DNA from 2 places in the Exiguobacterium sp. s21 genome. Region 1 is predicted to be linked to the other one. Evidence: predicted binding sites of a transcription regulator. Region 1 holds the regulator's gene; the other holds the start of a gene.
What was found. Region 1 encodes NrdR, which represses ribonucleotide reductase genes. Its sites were predicted from a motif close to AACACNATATATNGTGTT; they were not measured.
Positions count from the first base shown of each region.

Region 2: the regulator NrdR is predicted to act here: its motif matches at 1,927-1,944, upstream of KNP06_RS10045 (anaerobic ribonucleoside triphosphate reductase).

Region 1 is NZ_JACSLF010000008.1:11,308-18,980, forward strand. It holds gene thrS (threonine--tRNA ligase) at 1-1,229, opposite strand, end outside; gene dnaI (primosomal protein DnaI) at 1,542-2,456, opposite strand; gene KNP06_RS10130 (DnaD domain protein) at 2,462-3,814, opposite strand; gene nrdR (transcriptional regulator NrdR) at 3,857-4,324, opposite strand; gene KNP06_RS10140 (hypothetical protein) at 4,337-4,708, opposite strand; gene speD (adenosylmethionine decarboxylase) at 4,820-5,206, opposite strand; gene KNP06_RS10150 (glyceraldehyde-3-phosphate dehydrogenase) at 5,438-6,469, opposite strand; gene KNP06_RS10155 (site-2 protease family protein) at 6,626-7,108, shown strand; gene coaE (dephospho-CoA kinase) at 7,129-7,673, opposite strand, start outside.
Region 2 is NZ_JACSLF010000007.1:131,626-139,298, reverse strand. It holds gene KNP06_RS10055 (50S ribosomal protein L25/general stress protein Ctc) at 58-717, shown strand; gene KNP06_RS10050 (formate/nitrite transporter family protein) at 919-1,770, shown strand; gene KNP06_RS10045 (anaerobic ribonucleoside triphosphate reductase) at 1,961-3,805, shown strand; gene nrdG (anaerobic ribonucleoside-triphosphate reductase activating protein) at 3,783-4,238, shown strand; gene KNP06_RS10035 (fumarylacetoacetate hydrolase family protein) at 4,293-5,111, shown strand; gene KNP06_RS10030 (S1C family serine protease) at 5,233-6,495, shown strand; gene KNP06_RS10025 (DoxX family protein) at 6,551-6,895, shown strand; gene KNP06_RS10020 (amidohydrolase) at 6,917-7,673, shown strand, end outside.

The DNA of each region.
Region 1 (7,673 bases):
TCTTGAATCAAGTGGACGATATCTTTGAACTCTTGCTTCATCTGTTCCGGTGTGACGAACGTGTGCCCGTCGTTCAACACCATGTAACGGACGCGTTGGAGGCCTGTGAGCGCACCTGACATCTCGTAACGGTGCATACCGCCGAGCTCGGCGATGCGAAGCGGGAGTTCGCGATATGAGCGCGGCTCATGTTTATAAATCGTCATGTGGTGCGGACAGTTCATCGGACGAAGGACGAGTTCCTCGTTGTCCATCTCCATTTTCGGGAACATGTCGTCTTGATAGTGATCCCAGTGACCAGACGTCTTATACAAGTCGACCGAACCGAGGACCGGTGTGTAGACGTGCTGATACCCGAGCTCGAGCTCTTTGTCGACGATATAACGTTCGACCGTCCGACGGATCGAGGCACCTTTCGGGAGCCACATCGGCAAACCTTGGCCGACTTCTTGCGACACGAAGAAGAGATCGAGTTCTTTCCCGAGCTTGCGGTGATCGCGCTCTTTCGCTTCTTCCAATAGACGCAAGTGTTCCGCGAGTTGTTCTTTCGTCGCGAACGCCGTTCCGTAAATGCGTTGGAGCATCTTATTGTCCGAGTCGCCGCGCCAGTATGCCCCGGCCACGCTCATCAACTTGAACACTTTCAACTTCGATGTCGACGGAACGTGCGGCCCACGGCATAAGTCGAAAAATTCGCCTTGATGGTAAATCGTGAGCGTCTCGCTCGACGGGATATCTTCAATCAATTCGATTTTGAGCGGGTCTCCGAGCGCCTTGTAGCGTTCGAGCGCCTCGTCGCGCGACACGACTTCACGTGTGATGTCCAAGTTCTCGTCGACGATCCGCTTCATCATTTTCTCGATTTCAGGGAGATCTTCTTCGTTGATGCGGCGATCCATCTCGATATCATAATAAAAACCGTTCTCGATCGTCGGTCCGATCCCGAGGTAGATGCTGCCTTCTTCCCCGTATAACCGTTTGATGGCTTGGGCCATCAAGTGGGCTGACGAGTGGCGCATCAAATCGATGCCCTCTTCCGAATCCGGCATGACGAGCTCGATTTTACCGTCCTGTTCAATCGGACGACGATAATCGATCATCTCACCATCGATTTTGGCGGCGATTGCTTTTTTTCGGAGTCCTGGACTAATCGAACCTGCTACTTCTTCTGCTGTGATGCCGGCCTCAAACTCTTTGACGGCCCCATCTGGAAATGTCAATTGAATCATGTGTCAACTTCCCCTCTCTACATTTAAAAATAAATAAAAAAAGCCCATCCCTATGAAAGGGACGAGCTTTGATTCTCGTGGTACCACCCTCGTTCCCAAGCGTAACGCTTGGCTCGAACACACGATAACGAGTGTGAATCGCCGCACGATTGGCCCGTACGGTGCTCTGAGGGAGTAAGGCGATCGGCGTGTTTAGGAAGCTCTCACCAGTCTTCCCTCGCTTTGAAACCCGTGACGACGTCTCATGTCCTCTTCGATGCATCGGTTATATGATTATTAGTATAGTCAACTCGTTCAAGAAATACAATCCCTTTACCGACGTCGGTTCTCACCTTTTAATTCGATTTGTGTCGTCGTCGTCGAGATGCGCTGCATGAGCCGCTGGGCTTTCATTTTGTTCTGAGGCGAACCGTCGATCGAGAAGTGCGTCTCGAGCTCTTCTCCGCTAAAGTTCGAGCTGTAAAGCGTCGGCAAGCGATGCATCATGCGATATTGTAAGATGATTCCGAACAGTTCGTCCCGTACCCATGGACTGATCGCCTCGGCCCCAATGTCATCAATCAACAAGACGGGCACGTGTTGGAACGACGTCAGAAACGAATCGAACGAGTCGGTCCGGATCTTCCGTTTCGCTTCCGAGACAAATCCCGGGGCGTGGACGAGAATCGTCTCGATGTCCGCCACTTTCAGTTCGTTGGCGATCGCCGCAAGTAAATACGTCTTCCCGACCCCGAAGCTGCCGTGAAGGTATAAGCCGTTCACTTTTTGCTTCGTCTTCATGCCTGAGACGAACCGCATCGATTCACGGAGTGCGATTTTACGGGCGTCATCCGACCAGTCGAACGATTCAAAGCTCGCCTCTCGCACTTCTTCCGGCAAGAATAAGCTCTTAAACTTCCGGTCCATCTCTTTTTGGCGCCGTGATTGACGATGCTTGACCGTCTCTTCATAACGGATCGCGATTTGACCGAGGTCGACATAGAGTACCGGCTGATGGCCCGGGATGACGGCTTGCTCCTCGACGAGCTTCTTGCCGTCCATCTGTTCTGCATATTCACTGAGCTTCGTAAAGCCGACCTCGACCGCCGTCTCGTCTAACTCCGGATGCGCCTTTAAAAAGGCGACGACTTCTGGATGTTCAAGGGTGCGCCGGCGAATCGATTCGTACGCTTCCCGCACTTCTTTCCGGTTCATCATTTGGGCGAGCGTTTGATTGATGCGTTCCATGTCCCTCATCCTTTCTCTTTCAATTCATTCAACAGCTTGACGAGTTCCGCGTCGTCTGGAACCGATGCCTCGAGCTCTTGTTTTCGTTTTTGATCGTACGTCCGTTGCTCTTTCGCCTCGTCCTCGAGCCATTTTGGCATCTCGGTCTTGTCTTTGCGTCTCGAGCCGACGGTCGTCCGCTGTTGCACGTTCTCCCGCTTCTGCTGTTTCTTCTCGATGAGCGCGTCTTGTGTCGCTTCTTGTTCCAACGCGTCTTTGGCGTTCAAATAGCCTGCCGTCTTCCAACTCGTCGCGATCCGCATGACGTAGTTCTCACTGAGCCGGGTCTGCTTCTTCACTTCGATACAGTAATAGAACAATGCGTTAATGACACTTGGCGCGAGTCCGAGCGTATCGACGAGGTCGATGATGAGTTGCTCGTCGCTCTTCGACAGTTGTAGCGTCTTCCGTAACGTCGACACGTACTGATGCGGATGCGCTTCTTCCATGACTGTCACGTCATGCAAATCACCGATTTCTGCCTTCTCCGACTCATCCGACTTCACTTTCCGATGGCGCGTCTGTTTTTTCTTCAACTGCAACACCATCTGACGGCAGCCGTCGCGTTTCTCTTGCTCGCTGAGCGGTAGATACGCCTCGTGGACGAAGTACTCCTTCAACATCTCGGCCATCGTCTCTTCATCGATTTGGGAGACGTAGGCAAGCTTCGTGATCGTCTCATCGAGTTTCTTCGTGAAGAAGCCGACGGGAAAGTTCGTCAACTTTTTGACGATTTCCATATCGAACGTATAGTTGATCTCGATTTTGGCGCGGTCAGGTTTCTCGTAGTTCTTTTGTGTGAACGCCATATGATTGACCCCTTTGACGTCGAACACTTCATTAAAGTCTTTCGTCACTTCAATGATTCCGGCCGGCAACGGATCAATCGTGAATCGACCTTGTAACTGTTTGAAGCGGACTTCTCCGACTTTATAGAAGAGAAAACTTGACAATAGTCCGTCGTTCAAGAACGTATGGGGTGCGAGCGGGACCCGCAGTTGATACACGTACTGGGTCAAGCGCTCGTCTTTCGTCTTATACGTCCGGACGAGACCGATCGCTTCGAGCCGGAACAGACAGTCCGTCAGCTCGTTGATCGAGTAATCGAGCATCTCACAAAGCGCGCTGTGTGACATATAGTTCGATTTCATTTTCCCGGGCTTCAGCTCGCTCCAAAGCGTCTGATACATCGCGAGCGCCTTCACTCCGATGACCGGCTGATATAAATGGTACAACGACTGATATGACTCACGATCGATGAGTCCGGTGCTCATGATCAACAGTTCATCAGTCCCGTACAGAATTCGTTCTTTTTCCATGATAGGTCTCCCTTGAAAAAAGGCGACCAGTAGGCCGCCCGTTTAGTTGGTCGAATTTTCTTGCTTCATTAAATCTTCTAGTTCTTTAAAGAACACAGAGATATCTTTGAACTGGCGATAGACGGACGCGAAGCGGACGTATGCCACTTCGTCGACCCGCGCGAGCTCGTTCATGACGAGCTCCCCAACCTGTTCACTCGGAATCTCGGACTGGCCGAGGGCGCGTAACTGTTGTTCGACTTTCGTGACCACACCTTCAAGTTGCTCCAGCGTGACCGGACGTTTCTCGCACGCCCGAATAATCCCGCGAAGCACTTTCTCACGGCTGAACTCTTCCCGATTCCCGTCTTTTTTGACGATGATGAGCGGTGTCTGTTCGACCGTTTCAAACGTGGTGAAGCGATAGCCGCACTCCTCGCATTCGCGACGGCGACGAATCGAATAGAAATCTTGTACTGGCCGGGAGTCGAGCACTCTCGTTCCATTATGATCGCATTTAGGACAACGCATGCTCAGCCCTCCTTATCGTTCGACAGATTGATTCCCGATGGCGCGGAGCGGGAACTTCACGGATAGCGCCTCATAATATGTGGTGACGATTTGACCGAGGTCTGGTCCGAGCATCTGGTCACGGTTCAATGTAAAATCGACGGCCGTGCGTCCGCCGTCCACTTGGACGATGGTCGCCAATGCGTCCCATCCGTCTCCATGAAACGCCACTTCGCCCCGGTCTGCATCGACCCGGCGAACCGTTTGACCTTCTGCTTGAATCCGTTCGCGGAGCCATGTGAGCACGGCGCTTGGCGATGCCGCCACGTAACGCGTCCGTAACGCCTCATTTTTATGCGAATCGTCCGTTTGGACATGTGTTTGAAACTTATCAAATAATCCCATTATCCACCTCGACACCTTATTTATATAGGTTAAGCATATCAAAATTAAGCGGTTAACAAAACAATTAAAAGGGCTGACCGAAAATCGGCCAGCCTCATAAGGTCAATCTGATTATTTGCTGATTGCCACTTGCGCTTCAGGAACACGAATCGGTCCCATCCCACGGTCAAGTTTCACATCTTCACGAACTTTTGCTTCCAAGCCTTCTGCAATGTATTGCGAGGCTGTAGCTGGATCGATTCGATCCCCACATGTGAACACATCGACTGATGCGTAGCCATGCTCTGGGAAACTGTGAATCGTTAAGTGTGATTCTGAAATGATAACGACTCCACTTACACCGTGCGGCGCAAATTTGTGGAAAGCGACTTCGCGGACTTCAGCGCCCGAACGAAGTGCTGCATCGACGAACAAGCGCTCGATGTAGTCGATATCGTTTAATTTGTCGGGATTGCACTCCCAAAGTTCTGTAATAATGTGACGTCCCATAGTATCCATATTAGTGGATCCCCCTTTACATCAATGGTCTCAAAGTAGTTGATGATCACTCACTTTGTGCCTGAATCGCCCACAACCACGGGGGCAAGTTAGTCCTAAGAGGTCCTAACCCTTTAAGTTGCGTTTGTCAGACCAATTGAAGTTCACGAGTTAGAGTGTATCTTGTTTAGGACGTCGTTACAAGACATTTGTTTCAATTCTTTAAAAATATTTTTAGATAAATATATTTTTTCAGACGTGGGTTTCTTGTTGTCCGATTTGCAGGTAGCTCGCGACCATGTCCAACAAGTCGACGACGCGGCACGAATAGCCCCATTCGTTGTCGTACCAAGCGAGCACTTTGACATGGTTGCCCCCGAGCACCATCGTCGAATCGGCATCGATGATTGACGAACGCTCATCTCCATTGAAGTCGATCGAGACGAGCGGTTCGTTCGAGACGCCGAGAACGCCCGTCATTTCCCCGTGTGCAGCACGCTCGAACGCCTGATTCACTTCATCGACCGTCACATCTAGACGCAACTCGACGACGAGATCGACGAGCGAGACGTTCGGCGTCGGCACTCGTAGCGCCATCCCGTTCAATTTGCCCTGAAGTTCCGGCAAGACGAGCCCGATGGCTTTCGCAGCACCAGTCGAAGTCGGTATAATGGAACTGCCACAAGCACGGGCACGACGCAAATCTTTATGCGGATTGTCGATATTGTTTTGATCGTTCGTATAGGCATGCACCGTCGTCACGAGCCCCGTTTCAATCCCGAACGTCGAATCCAATACTTTGACGACCGGGCCGAGACAGTTCGTCGTACACGAGGCGTTCGAAATGACGTGATCGTGCTCCGGTAAATAATCCCGATCGTTCACCCCCATGACAATCGTCCGCAACTCGCCTTTTCCCGGTGCCGTCAAAATGACTTTTTTCGCACCGGCCGTCAAATGTTTTTTCGCCCCGACATCAGAATTGAATTTCCCCGTCGCCTCGATGACGATCTCGACACCGAGTTCAGCCCACGGCAACCGCTCCGGGTCTCGCTCGGATACGATCATGATGCGTTTACCATCGACTTCGAGTGCATCCCCATGCGCTCGGACCGTCAGTGTGAACGGTCCGTGGACCGTGTCGTGTTTGATCAAGTGCGCGAGCGTTTCCGCCGGATAACTCGCATTGATGGCGACCACGTCGTGACGCCCTTCGAGCATCAACTTCCGAAATACCATTCTGCCGATTCGACCAAATCCATTGATTGCAACTTTCGTCCCCATTCTGAATCCCCCTTTTTTCTGCGTTACGACACCATTATAACGGAAAAATGGAAGCGTTTTCACTATGAATCGTCACATTTTTTTCACTTTTTTTACAGTTTCAGATTTGAAAAAGAGGGAAATTTGGTGTAGAGCTTGGAAAGGAGCTAAGACCATATGTTTGATTGGACAGACCTAGATAAATTTGTCATCTCATTTTTCATCATCTTACCGATTGTGACGATTATCCATCAATTCGGTCATTTCTTCTTCGCGAAATTATTTGGGGGTTCGCTCGACATGGAGATTGGGACCGGGAAAAAATTGTTTAAAATCGGACGCCTTCAATTTAACCGCGTTTATTTTTATGACGCCTGGTGCCAATTCAGTGACTTGAAGTACAGCAATCGCCTGACGCGGAGTCTCGTCTACGCGGGCGGTTCAATTTTTAACTTATCGAGCATCTTGCTCGTGAACGCCTTCATCTTGATGCGAGAGATCGAGCCGACAATTTACACGTATCAGTTTGCATACTTCTCGTTCTATTATGTCTTCTTCTCACTCTATCCGATTTACTATTCGAACGGCCATCCGAGCGACGGACGCGCCATCTTCGACACGTGGAAAAAAGGGAAGCCTGACTCAGACCCACTCAACTGAACAAAAAAAAGAAGGCGTCGTCAGTCGCCTTCTTTTTTCATGTCTTCAAATTGTTCGACGAGGCGGATCACTTGGGCCGACAAGTCGCCTAACGCACCGTTGTTGTTGATTAAAAAATCAGCCTGTTGTTTCTTCTCCTCGATTGGCATTTGCGCATGAATCCGAGCGAGCGCTTCTTCTTTCGTCAACCCGTTGCGCTCCATGAGACGCATCAGCTGAATCTCTTCACGGCAATAGACGACGACCGTATAATCGACGAGGTCCCGCATCGTTCCCTCGAACAAGAGCGGGATATCGAATATGACGACCGTCTCCCCTGCAGCCTCGTATCCGTGCATCTCCTCGAGCATCTCTTCTCGGATGGCCGGATGCATGAGCTGATTCAGTAACTGACGTTTTGTGTCATCATGAAAGATTTCTCGTCCGAGCGCCTGCCGGTTCAACTCGTCGCCCGTGAAACATTGCGGGAACGCCTCGCGGACGCCCGCGAACGCTTTGCCGCCAGGCTCGATGACGATCCGTGCCATCTTGTCGGCGTCGATGATCGGGATGCCCTGCTTTCGAA
Region 2 (7,673 bases), on a different contig from region 1:
CACTGCCTCACCCTCAAGATGTAGACATGATCGATAAACCAGTAGGGGGAAAAGATTATGGCAGACACGCTTAAAGTAACGAAACGAGAATTACGACCACGTTCGGTCCGCGCTAACTTGCGTAAAGAAGGAAAAGTGTTAGGTGTCGTTTACGGCTACAAAGTTGAAAGCACACCGGTCGCATTCGAAGAGATGGCACTTCGTAAGATTCTTCGTGAACACGGCGACAACGCTTTGATCGAACTTAATATCGATGGTAAGAAAGTGAACACACTCGTTCACGGGACAGAAGTCGACCCATTCACGAACGAATACAAGCACGTTGAATTTATGGCAGTGAAGATGGACGAAGCGACAGAAGTCGAAGCGGACGTCACACTTGTCGGCGACGCGAAAGGCGTCAAAGAAGGCGGCTACTTGGCACAGACGCTCTATAAAGTAACGGTCTCGGCAACACCAGCCAACATTCCGGAGCGTATCGAGCTTGATGTTTCTGAACTCGGCATCGGTGACTCGCTCACTGTCGCTGATATTCCAGAGAACAAAGATTACGAAATCGTATCTGAGGGTGATCTTCAAATCGCATCGGTGAATGAACCGGTGGCGCTCGAAGACCTTGAAGCTGATACAGCGACAGAAGGCGAAGTTGAAGCGACTGAAGAGGCGTCAGAAACTTCAACGGAAGAGTCGGAAGAGGCTTCTGAAAACAAAGAATAATCATTTCGAACGGCCCTTTGCCAAGGGTCGTTTTTTTCTAGTCACAATTCCGACAAATGTAAACGATTACGATGTGAAAAATGTGTCAACATGTGGAATGGGCGATTGCAATTTATTCGTTTCGGGCTTATATTGTTAATGATTTCACATGTTCGTTCTTATTATAATGGTTTCATTCAAACAGAAAGAAGGGTTTGTGACATGGCATCAATGGAAATCCATGCACTCGAATCGTTGCGGAAGAAAGCACAGGCATCTTCGCAAATGATTCATTATCGGCCAATGGAGTACTTTTTACGAGCAATGCTCGCGGGGATCTTTATCGGATTCGCTTCAATTTTCACACTGAAAGTCGTCAACGGAATGTATTTGATCGATTCTCCGTTCACAACGCTCATCGGAGGATTCTCATTCGGGATCGCCCTCGTCATGATCATCTATGGCGGAGCCGAACTGTTCACCGGGAATACGATGTACTTCACAACCTCGACGATGCGGGGATACACGACGCTCAGCGACACGATGCTCGTCTGGTTGCTCTGCTTTGTCGGGAATGCGCTCGGTGGCGTTTTGTTCGCCTTGCTGCTCGCTCCGACCGGTGTCATCCAAGAACTTGGGATGGACAACTGGCTGTTCTCGGTCGTCGAAAGCAAGATGCACCACACGACGGTCGAAATTTTCTTCCGCGCAATCTTCTGCAACTGGATGGTCTGTCTTGCCATCTTCTTGCCGAAGCAAATGAAAAACGAGTTCGCCCAAATCTTCTCGATGATCTTCCTCGTCGCCGTTTTCTTCGCCTCAGGATTTGATCACGTCATCGCCAACTTCGTCTTGTTCGCCCTCACGCTCGTCGTCCCGCATCCTGAGGCGATCAGCTTTGCCGGCGCGATCCACAACTTGATCCCAGCCACGTTCGGGAATATCATCGGTGGCGCGTTGTTCATGGGTGCGATCTATACGTGGTTAAACGCGAAAGGCTTGCGTGAAGCCCAAGAATCGGAAGCAACGGAAGAAGTCGAATTGAAAATTGTGAAACCTGCCAAAGATGTATAAGGTAGCTCACGACAACGAGCAGTCGAGTCCACGTCAGTGGCTCGACTGTTTTTGCGTTTTTATCACAAGCATTGATCACAATTTCGACTTCACATCTCAATAGCAAAACATGACATAATCTATATATGGAACTTAAGCGAGTAATTAACTCGCTTGTAATCAATATATAGTGAGGTGATGCGGAGTGAATATGCTCCAGCTTTATGAAGATGTCTGTGTTCTCCCAGATCAGGACCTCGTACAAGAGAACGCCAACGTCGACGGGAAATCACCACTTGGAAAATTGGCACGATTATCCTCAGAAGTATCAAAACAATTGTCGACGACATATCTATTATCAGAACGGTCACGTCAAGCCGTCGAGGATAATTTTTTGTATATCCATGACGCCGACTACTACGTGACAGGATCGACGACGTGTTGTCAAATCCCACTGGGTGAGCTACTCACGAACGGATTTCATACCGGGCACGGGACGATTCGACCGCCCCAGGATATCCGCTCGGCGATGGCGCTCGCTTCGATTATTCTTCAAGCGAACCAAAACATGCAGCACGGCGGTCAAGCTTTCCCGATGTTTGATGTCGACCTCGCACCGTATGTCGAAAAGACGTATGAACGTCAGCTCGAGCGGCTCAAAAAGCTACCAGTCGAATGGACGACCGAGCAACTCTTTGAAACTGCCGAGTCTGAAACAATCGCGGCGACGTATCAAGCGTGTGAGGCGTTCATCCACAACGCCAACTCGATGCACTCACGTGGTGGCGGACAAGTACCGTTCGTTTCCATCAATTACGGCACCGACACGAGCCGGTGGGGACGCATATTCATTCGAGAGTTGCTGCGCGCGACCGAGCGAGGGCTCGGTAACGGGGAGACGCCGATTTTCCCGATTCAAATCTTTAAAGTGAAAGAAGGGGTCAACTTCCATGAGGACGATCCGAACGTCGACTTGTTCCGTCTCGCCTGTCGTGTGACGGGCAAGCGGTTATTCCCGAACTTCTCGTTCGTCGATGCTCCGTTCAACCTTCAATACTACGACGGGACGCACGGTTCGGAAGTCGCCTACATGGGTTGTCGGACAAGGGTGATGGGGAATCGGCATGGTGCCGAGACGTCGATTGGACGAGGCAACTTATCATTTTCGACGTTGAACTTGGTTAAAATGGCACTCGTCTCCTCGGATATCCATACTTTTTATGAGACACTCGACGCTTACGTCGACGTCGCCATCGATCAATTGCTCGAACGATTCGACTATCAAGCGAAGCGGCACGCCGACGAATTTCGGTTTCTCTATGCCCAACACGTCTGGCGGGGTGGAGAGAGACTCGGTCCAGAAGACGATCTTCGCGAGGTACTGAAGCAAGGGACACTCTCGGTTGGATTTATCGGTCTCGCCGAAGCGCTTCGTGTGCTCACAGGTGGCACGCATGCCGAGTCGCGAGAGGCGGAACGGCTTGGGCTCGATATCGTCACTCATTTACGTGATCGAATGAAGCAGGCATCGGAACGATACGATTTGAACTTTTCTCTTTTGGCGACCCCGGCCGAAGGGTTGTCGGGTAAATTTGTGACGAGAGATCAGCAATCGTTTGGGATGATCGAAGGTGTGACCGACCGCGCCTTTTATACGAACTCGTTTCATGTGCCCGTGTATCAATCGGTCTCGATTCGCGATAAAGTCCGTCTCGAAGCGCCTTACCACGCGCTCTGTGATGCGGGTCATATCACGTATGTCGAAGTCGACGGATCGCTCGCCCATAATGCGGAAGCGGTCGAAGCGATCGTCCGGCTCATGCGGACCGAGAACGTTGGCTACGGGTCGATTAACCATCCGGTCGACCGTTGTGGCAACTGCGGCCTTGAAGGGATTATCGACGAAGCGTGCCCGACATGTGGCGAACATGAACGAATTGAACGGATCCGTCGCATTACCGGCTACTTGGTCGGGACGATGGACCGGTGGAATTCGGCAAAACGAGAAGAAGAACGAGCGAGGGTGAAGCATCATGCGCGTCCTATCCGTACTTGAAGAATCGGTCGTCGACGGTCCAGGCATTCGCACGGTCATCTTTACGGCGGGCTGCCCGCACCGTTGCCCTGGGTGTCATAATCCAGAATCTTGGAATCCACGTGGAGGAGAAGACGTCTCGGTCGCGGACTTACTCGCTCAAATCGAACAATCAGGCTGGGACGGGGTGACGATTTCAGGCGGGGAACCATTTCTGCAACCGGAAGAATTGGCACGGCTCGTCGACGGATGTAAGGCCCTTCAGAAAAACGTTTGGGTGTATACGGGCTATACGCTCGAACAGTTGCAAGCCATGCACGACGAATTCGTCACAAGCGTGCTCGACCGTGCCGATGTGCTCGTCGATGGGCGTTTCGAACAGCCGCTCATGGACCGGTCGCTCCGGTTTCGGGGATCGAGCAACCAGCGGATTATTTTCTTAAACAAAGCGTAATCGGGGCCGTCGCGTCCCGATTTTTTGTATACTAGCAAAAAAGGGGGAATTTTGATGAAATGGTGTAGTTTTCAAGTTGAAGGAGAGCAAAGGGTCGGTGTCGTGGCAGGAGAGTTCGTCTATGACGTCAGTGACCAATTACATACGACTTCGCTGTTAGAAGTCATCGCGCGTGAGTTTGAACCGGATGTCGATCTAGATGTCGCGCCAAGGCTGGCGCTTCAAGACGTCACGTTCGTCGCACCGTATCGTCCGCTCAAAAATGTCATCTGTATCGGGAAAAATTACGAAGAACATGTGAAAGAGATGGATACGGCGGGGGCCGGTAAGCTCGTCATCTTCACGAAAGCGCCAACCTCGGTCGTCGGCCCAGAGGCTGTCGTCGAACGTCACCCCGAATTGACCGACCAGCTCGACTATGAAGGCGAACTCGCCGTCATCATCGGAAAATCAGGCCGGGATATTGACGACGTCGATGCCCATATTTTTGGTTACACGATTCTGAACGACATCACGGCCAGGGATGTGCAAAAACAACACGTGCAGTTTTTCCGCGGCAAATCGTTCGATACGTTCTGTCCGATGGGGCCATATATCGTCACACCGGATGAGCTCTCGTTCCCACTCATGATTCAAACGGTCGTCAATGGCGAGACACGTCAAGATGGGTCGACGGCGGATATGATTCGCCCGATCGAAGAGTTAATTCGGACTTTGTCAAAGGGCATGACACTTGAAGCAGGAGACATCATCGCGACCGGCACACCGGCCGGGGTCGGCCACGGCATGAAGCCGCCCGTCTATCTCCAATCAGGAGACACGGTCGAAGTGAGCATCACGGGACTCGGGACGCTCCGTAACGTCATCGTCTGACCCAATTGACGCAAATTGTGAAGAATCTTGTAATCGATGCTTCATTTCCGCAAAACGATGACTATGCCTCTTATACTAAGGGTAGAACAAAGAGGAAACATCATATAGGAGATGATTACACATGGAACGCAATGATCGTCCAACAGAATCAAATGAACAAAATCACCGCGAGGATTGGCTCGATACCGAGCTCGGCTCGTCAGAACAACGACAAGAACCGTCGCGCGCAGAGCAACCGGCCCGACCATCGTTTGTCGGCCGGATGTTCCCTGGGTTTGTCGGCGGCGTGATTGGTGCCGTCTTGACTGGCGCCATCGCTTTTCCGTTCATCGATCAAGTGCCGACAAATGTGTCTGATACGAACGTGACGTCGGAAGGGTCGCCGGTCCAGACGACGTCTACGACAACGGACAGCTCGGTCACCGATGCGGTCGCGACCGCACAGCCTGCTGTCGTGACGGTGAACAATTTCGCGTCAAACGGTTTTTCAAGTGACGCTGTCGAAGCCGGGGTTGGCTCGGGTGTCATCTATAAAAAAGACGGCGACTCGGCTTACATCGTCACGAACCATCACGTCGTCAACGGTGCTGACCGTTTGACCGTGACATTCAATGACGGATCGACAGCGGACGCCAAATTGATGGGTAGCGACGCCACGTATGACTTGGCCGTGCTCGAAGTCGATGCGGACAAAGTCTCGTCCGTCATCTCGATTGGAAAGTCGAGCGAGTTGAAACCGGGGCAAACCGTCGTCGCCATCGGGAACCCGCTCGGCCAGTTTGAGAACTCGGTCACACGCGGCGTCGTCTCGTCGACGTCACGTCTCGTCCCGGTCGATACGGATGAGAACGGACAAGCCGACTTCAACGCCGAAGTCATTCAGACGGACGCGGCCATCAACCCGGGTAACTCCGGTGGCGCGTTAATCAACGAATCAGGACAATTGATTGGGATCAACTCGATGAAAATCGCGACTGACTCGGTCGAAGGGGTCGGCTTCTCCATCCCGGTCGATATCGCTTTGCCGATCATCAATCAAATCGAGCAGACGGGCGAAGTGAATCATCCGTCGCTCGGTGTGTCGCTCCGAGACGTGTCTGAGTTCCCACCGGGGTACTTGACCGAGCAAATCAATTTGCCGGAGTCGGTGAAGTCGGGCACGATCATCGTTGAAGTGCAAGCGAACAGTTCGGCCGCACGGGCAGGACTTGAGGCACGCGATGTCATCGTGAAAATCAACGACCAGGCTGTCTCATCGTTCATCGACCTGCGGAGTGAACTGATTCGAGACACGGACGGGACCGTCACAATCGAATACGTTCGTGACGGTAAGACCGAAACGGTCGATGTCGAGATTCAAAACGCAAATGGAGACGCACTGTAAAGATGGGCACGCAGCCCATCTTTTTTGTTATGCTTAGAAAAAAGGAGGGGTTCAGTTGATTCGTAAACTATACGGGATTTTATTTCTAGGGGCCGGCATCATGCACTTCATTCAGGAGCGGGCGTTCATGTCGATTATTCCGAAATCATGGCCGTTCAAACGATTCATGGTCCAGGCAAGCGGGGTCATCGAGGTCGTCTATGGTGTGTTGTTGCTCATGAACAAAGGGACGCGCTTCGTGAAAGGGACATTACCCGCTTTCTTAATCGCGGTGTTCCCAGCCAATATCAACATGGCGCTCAAACCGTCGAAACTAGGCAAGATACCGCTCCCAAAATGGGTCACGTGGGCCCGATTGCCACTGCAGTGGCTCTTAATCAAAGGGGTCAAAAAAATATAAGTACATATGGGGGAATTGATCATGACGACGAACGTATTGAACTGGTTTGAGCATTTTCATGCTCATCCGGAAGTGAGCTGGAAAGAGGTTGAGACGACGAAGACGATTGCCGACATCTTGACGTCATGGCAAGTCCGTCACGAGACGTTTGCGGACGTGACCGGGGTCATCGCAGAGATTGGACAAGGTGATGACGTCATCGCTGTCCGGGCCGATATCGATGCCTTATGGCAACAAGTCGACGGGACGTTTCAAGCCAATCACTCATGCGGGCACGACGCCAACATCAGCATGGTGCTCGGCGCGCTCGACCTGTTGAAACATGAGATGCTATCGAAGCGGATTCGCTTCATTTTCCAACCGGCAGAAGAACAAGGGAACGGCTCGCTCGCGATGATTCAAAAAGGGGCACTCGAAGGAGTGAGTCAGCTGTATGGCATCCACTTGCGACCGCTCGAGGAATTGCAGCGCGGACAATATGCGGCTGCGATTCAACACGGAGCCGCATTCTTTCTAAGAGGAAGCGTTATCGGGGACGATGCCCATGGCGCGCGACCGCATCAAGGTCAAAACGCGTTAGATGTCATCTTTACGATTCAACAGATGCTCAAAAGCATCTACTTGTCGCCGTTCGAGCCCCATTCGATCAAGTTGACGGGCGTCCAGGCCGGTAGCGATAATTTGAATATCATCCCCGGGAACGCGACGTTCTCACTCGACGTCCGGGCTCAACAGAACAAGGAGCTGCTGGCGTTACGTGACCGCGTCGAGACGCTGT